DNA from 2 places in the Pantoea eucrina genome. Region 2 is predicted to be linked to the other one. Evidence: predicted binding sites of a transcription regulator. Region 2 holds the regulator's gene; the other holds the start of a gene.

What was found. Region 2 encodes PhoB, which activates phosphate uptake and scavenging genes when phosphate is short. Its sites were predicted from a motif close to CTGTCATAAAACTGNCNNAT; they were not measured.
Region 1: the regulator PhoB is predicted to act here: its motif matches at 1,786-1,805, upstream of glpT (glycerol-3-phosphate transporter).

Annotation. Positions count from the first base shown of each region.
Region 1 covers NZ_CP083448.1:124,263-127,470, forward strand. The annotation lists gene yigL (sugar/pyridoxal phosphate phosphatase YigL) at 1-264, shown strand, start outside; gene glpT (glycerol-3-phosphate transporter) at 298-1,638, opposite strand; gene LAC65_RS00565 (carboxylate/amino acid/amine transporter) at 2,041-2,901, shown strand; gene LAC65_RS00570 (YehS family protein) at 2,940-3,208, opposite strand, start outside.
Region 2 covers NZ_CP083448.1:789,838-793,045, forward strand. The annotation lists gene sbcD (exonuclease subunit SbcD) at 1-1,042, opposite strand, end outside; gene phoB (phosphate response regulator transcription factor PhoB) at 1,235-1,924, shown strand; gene phoR (phosphate regulon sensor histidine kinase PhoR) at 1,940-3,208, shown strand, end outside.

The sequences.
Region 1 (3,208 bases), 670 kb from region 2:
ACCTGTCTGGAAGTGATGGCGGGCGGCGTGTCGAAGGGGCACGCGCTGGAGGCTGTGGCAAAACAGCTGGGGCATTCGCTGAAAGCGTGCATCGCATTCGGCGATGGCATGAATGATGTTGAGATGCTGAGTATGGCCGGTAAAGGGTGCATTATGCACAACGGTCAGCAGCGCCTGAAGGATACGCTGCCGTCGCTGGAGATCATTGGCAGCAATGCGGACGATGCGGTGCCGCACACGCTGCGTAAACTCTTTCTGGAGTAAAAAAACGGGCCGGTCTCTCCCGGCCCGTCTCGCTTATCCCAGCTGTTTCTTATGCTTATGTTCGTTGATCATGGTCAGCAGCAGCAGCACCACTGCCAGCACCGAGCCGGCGATCATCACCATAAACCCGCCATCCCAGCCGAAGAAATCAACGGTATAACCAACGATAGCGCTGGCTGCCACTGAGCCACCCAGATAACCGAACAGGCCGGTAAAGCCCGCTGCGGTGCCGGCGGCTTTCTTCGGTGCCAGTTCCAGCGCGTGCAGGCCAATCAGCATCACCGGGCCGTAGATCAGAAAGCCAATCACAATCATACAGAGCATATCGATGCCCGGATTGCCCGGCGGGTTAAGCCAGTAGATCACGGTAGCGATTGTCACCAGCGTCATAAAGAACACCCCGGTCGCGCCACGATTGCCTCTGAACACTTTGTCTGACATCCAGCCGCACAGCAGCGTACCGGGAATGCCCGCATACTCATACAGGAAGTAGGCCCAGGAGGATTTATCCAGCGTAAAGTGTTTCACCTCTTTCAGATAGGTCGGCGACCAGTCGAGGATGCCGTAGCGCAGCAGATAGACAAAGACGTTTGCCAGCGCGATATACCACAGCAGCTTATTGGGTAGAATGTACTGCATAAAGATCTGCTTTGCGGTCAGCTCCTGTTCATGGTTCTCGCTGTAATCAGGCGGATAGTCGTTTTTCCACGCTTCAATCGGCGGCAGGCCGCACGACTGCGGCGTATCGCGCATCATGGCAAAGGCAAACAGCGCGATCAGAATGGCGCCAAACGCGGGCATATAGAGCGCCGCTTTCCAGTCGTTAAACCACGCCATACCGAGCAGGAACAGCAGCGGCGGGATACCGCCTCCGACGTTATGTGCGCAGTTCCACACCGAAACGATGCCGCCGCGCTCTTTCTGTGACCACCAGTGCACCATGGTGCGGCCACACGGCGGCCAGCCCATTCCCTGGAACCAGCCACACAGGAACAGCAGCACAAACATCACCATAATGCTGGAGGTCGCCCAGGGTACGAAGCCCATAAACAGCATGACCGAGGCGGCAAGAATCAGGCCCGCCGGCAGAAAAACGCGCGGGTTTGAGCGATCGGAAACAGAACCCATGATGAATTTGGAAAAGCCGTACGCAATAGAGATGCCGGAGAGGGCAAACCCTAAATCACCGCGCGAGAAGCCCTGTTCAACCAGATAGGGCATCGCCAGCGCGAAGTTTTTGCGTACCAGATAGTAAGCCGCATAGCCAAAGAAGATCCCGAGGAAGATCTGCCAGCGCAGCCGGCGATACAGCGGATCAACACGATCGTCAGCGACCTGAGGCCGATGCGGTGCAGGTTTGAAAATACTCAGCATGAGTGTGGCCCTCCGGGGCGCAGAATAGTTATGAATTTCCCAGCAGGTTGGGGCAGAAATACGCATAAGCGCAAAGGAAACCTGGCGTTTCCATATCGCGCAAAGAATAGAGATGGTTGCTGCGCGTTACTGTGACGTGTGACACATATGTTACAGTTTTATGACAATCAGGAGCGAAAAAAACCAGCAAATGTTGGATTTCGCGCATTTTGCCAGGTTTTAAGCCAGTGTTGATGCGCATTCTGACCAGAGTTTGTGTCAGGAGGTAACAGCTGACCAGCACGTATCGATAGCTGCAAGCTACGAGTGAGTAAAATGTATTCAGTTGTAAACCAGATTATTCAGCTGGCGCAGGCGGGTTTGATTACACTAGCGCGTCTGTTTATCGGGGAATGGTGTGCCGTGCTGTTACTTATTATCACCACTGTATTGTGGGCTTTTTCTTTCAGTCTGATCGGCGAATATCTGGCCGGCCAGGTTGATAGCTGGTTTTCCGTGCTGATGCGCCTAGGTCTGGCCGCGCTGGTTTTTCTGCCGTTTTTGCGCTGGCGCGGCTACCGGGCATCAACGCTGCTGCTTTATATGCTGGTGGGAATGCTGCAGCTCGGCATTATGTATCTGCTCAGTTTTGAAGCCTATCTCTACCTGAGCGTATCTGAGTTCCTGCTGTTTACGGTGATGACGCCGCTCTATATCACGCTGATTTACGACCTGCTGAGCCGGCGTCCGCTGCGCATTGGCTACGCCTTCAGCGCGCTGCTGGCGGTAGCGGGGGCAGCCATTATTCGCTATGACAAAGTCAGCGATCATTTCTGGCTGGGTCTGCTGCTGGTGCAGGCGGCGAATCTCTGCTTTGCTGTCGGCATGGTGGGATACAAACGGCTGCAGGAGACGCGGCCTATGCCGCAGCATACGGCGTTCTCCTGGTTCTATCTCGGAGCGGTGCTGATTGCCGCCCTGGCCTGGTCGCTGTGGGGCAATCCGCAGAAGCTGCCCACGACTACGCTGCAGTGGAGCGTGCTGATATGGCTGGGTGTGGCCGCATCCGGGCTGGGCTATTTTATGTGGAACTATGGCGCCACGCAGGTGGATGCCGGCACGCTGGGCATTATGAACAATATGCACGTTCCGGCGGGACTGCTGGTGAATCTGGCGATCTGGCAGGAGAAGCCGCACTGGCCGAGCTTTATTGCGGGCGCTGCGGTGATCTTCGCTTCACTCTATGTGCATAAACGCTGGGTGATCGGCAGGCGTCACGCCTGAGCACGTGGCGGGCGCAGCCTGCAGGCTGCGCCGTGCGATCAGCTTTTCTTCGCCGGCGTTCCCGGACGCTGGATAAGCGTTAACCCTTTCAGGAAATTACGCAGAATTTGATCGCCACATTCGCGATAGTTCTTGTGATCCGGATTGCGGAAGATAGCGCCGATTTCGCCCTGTGAAACCTTGAAGTTGGCTTTGAGCAGGATGTCGGGAATATCGGTGGTTTTCAGCGCAAACGCGATACGCAGTTTCTTCAGAAAGATGTTATTGCTCATGCGACGTTCAACAGAGGGCGCCGGCGCATCGTCGC
Region 2 (3,208 bases):
CGCGGCTGCGGCGCACCAGCAGCACCTCTACCGGCAGCGTGGCCGTGAGCTGTTCAATACGCCGCTGCAGATCGGTGAGGTACTCCTGCGTGGTGATCTCGATATCCAGCCATACCGGCAGCGATCCCTCATAGCGGGCAAACTGTGCCAGCTGCGCCTCAATCTCTGCCATCGAACCTTTTAGCATCTGCATCGGCTGAAAGGCGGGTATGGTCAGCGCGGTTACGCTCTCCAGCGTGCGGCCAAAATCGAGTAGCCAGACGCTTTTATCACGTCCGCTCTCATCAAAACTGAGCGGGATCGGTGAGCCGCTGTAGCGAATATGTTCCGTGCCGGCAATCCGCTGCGCACGGTGAATATGGCCGAGTGCAATGTAGTCTGCGGGCGGAAACGCCTGCGCCGGAAACGCATCCAGCGTGCCGATATAGATATCGCGTACCGCGTCGCTTTTGGTCACGCCCACGGTAGTGAGGTGGCCGGTGGCGACGATTGGCAGCGGCTCATCCAGCCGTTCTCTTTCTGCCACGGCGGCGCTATAGCAGTGCTGGTAATGCTGCTCGATCGCCTGCAGCAGCGATAACTGCTTGTCGCGACCGGACTGACCGGCCCGACTGCGCAGAATATCGCGCGGGCGCAGATAGGGGATGGCGCACAGCAGCGCGCCCGGCGATCCGTCGCGCTGCGTCAGCGTCAGCACCTGCTGTTCACTGCCGGGGGTAGCGCTGGTGATCACCCGGGTGTTAAGGCAGGCCAGCAGTTCGCGCGACTCATTCAGCGTGGCGACTGAATCGTGATTGCCCGCCAGCACAACCAGCTGACAGCCGCTGGGCTGCAGCGCGACCACAAACCGGTTAAACATTTCACGGGCGTAACTGGGGGGCGAACCGGTATCAAACAGATCGCCTGCCACGATCAGTGCATCAACCTGATGCTCAGCAATTTGCCGGAGCAGCCAGTCAAGAAAAGCCTGGTGTTCGGCGGCGCGACTCTTGCTGTAAAAAAACTGACCGAGGTGCCAGTCTGCGGTATGAATAATGCGCATGGGGTGTCCTGCCTGAAAGCTGGCGGCCAGTATAACGGCTTCGGGCACAAAGGAAAAAAGACGTTTTTGCCGGTGCGAGGGTGGTTTTTATCTCTTGCTTACCGGCCGGGTTTTTCATAAAAGTGTCATAAAACTGACGCATAATGACGCCGCATATCCTAGTGACATCCCGTCACACTCGCAGGAGCAATAATGGCCAAGCGCATTTTGGTTGTGGAAGATGAAGCGCCCATCCGGGAAATGTTATGTTTTGTGCTGGAACAGAACGACTATCAGCCTATTGAAGCGGAAGATTATGACAGCGCGATTAGCCGGCTGATTGAACCCTGGCCCGATCTGATCCTGCTGGACTGGATGTTGCCCGGCGGCAGCGGCATCCAGTTTATTAAGCATCTGAAGCGCGAAGCCATGACGCGCGATATCCCGGTCATGATGCTGACCGCGCGCGGTGAGGAAGAGGATCGCGTGCGCGGACTGGAAGTGGGCGCAGATGATTACATCACCAAGCCGTTCTCACCGAAAGAGCTGATGGCGCGTATCAAAGCCGTCATGCGGCGCATCTCCCCGATGGCGGTCGAAGAGGTGATTGAGATGCAGGGGCTGAGTCTCGATCCCTCCTCACACCGCGTGATGTCGGAGACCACGCCGCTGGAGATGGGGCCAACCGAATATAAGCTGCTGCATTTCTTTATGACGCATCCGGAGCGGGTCTACAGCCGCGAACAGCTGCTGAACCACGTCTGGGGCACCAACGTCTATGTCGAAGATCGCACCGTAGATGTGCATATTCGTCGCCTGCGTAAAGCACTGGAAATCTCCGGCCACGATCGTATGGTGCAAACCGTACGCGGAACAGGGTATCGTTTCTCTGCCCGCTACTAAACGGAGCCTGCTACCGTGCTGGAACGCCTCTCCTGGAAGCGATTACTGACCGAGCTGGCGCTGGCCTGTCTGCCTGCGCTGCTGTTCGGCCTGCTGTTTGGTTATCTGCCGTGGTGGCTGCTGGCAGCCGTCTCAGGCGTTCTGGCCTGGCACTTTACTAATCTGATGCGGCTCTCCCACTGGCTGTGGGTCGACCGCTCAATGACGCCGCCCACCGGGCGCGGCAGCTGGGAACCGCTGTTTTATGGCCTCTACCAGATGCAGTTGCGTAACCGCCGTCGCCGCCGCGAGCTGGGAAACCTGATCAGGCGTTTTCGCAGCGGCGCGGAGTCGCTGCCGGATGCCGTGGTGCTCACCACCGAAGAGGGCACCATTTTCTGGTGCAACGGCCTCGCTCAGCAGCATCTGGGGCTGCGCTGGCCGGAGGATAACGGCCAGAATATTCTCAACCTGCTGCGCTATCCTGAATTCTCCCGCTATATCCGCCAGCGCGACTTTGCCCGGCCGCTGACGGTGGTGCTGAATAATCAGCGGCACATGGAGTTCCGCGTGATGCCTTACAGCGAGGGGCAGTGGCTGATGGTGGCGCGCGATGTGACCCAGATGCATCAGCTGGAGGGTGCCCGCCGCAACTTTTTTGCCAACGTCAGTCATGAATTGCGTACGCCGCTCACGGTGCTGCAGGGCTATCTGGAGATGATGGACGATGAGGCGATGAATGCGCGCACGCGCAGCAAAGCGCTGGGCACGATGCAGGAGCAGACCCGGCGCATGGACAGCCTGGTCAGGCAGCTGCTGACGCTGTCGCGCATCGAGGCGGCCCCGGCGCTCGATCTCAAAGAGCGGGTCGATGTACCGGCCATGCTGCATCTGCTGCAGCGCGAAGCGGAAACGCTGAGCCAGGGGCGCCATGTTGTTCACTTCCATACCGATCCTCATCTGCGCGTACTGGGTAACGACGAGCAGTTGCGCAGCGCTATCTCGAACCTGGTCTATAACGCGGTTAACCACACGCCGGAAGGCACGCATATTCATATCAGCTGGCTGCGCACGCGGCAGGGAGCGGAGTTTAAAGTCTGCGATAACGGTCCCGGCATCAGCGAAGAGCATCTGCCGCGCCTGACGGAGCGCTTTTACCGCGTTGATAAAGCGCGGTCGCGCGCCACCGGGGGCAGCGGACTGGGGCTGGCGATCGTCAAGCATGCGCTGAGCCATCACGGTGCGCGGCTGGAGATCAGCAGCTGGCCGCATCAGGAGACCTGCTTTCGCTTTCTGCTGCCGTCG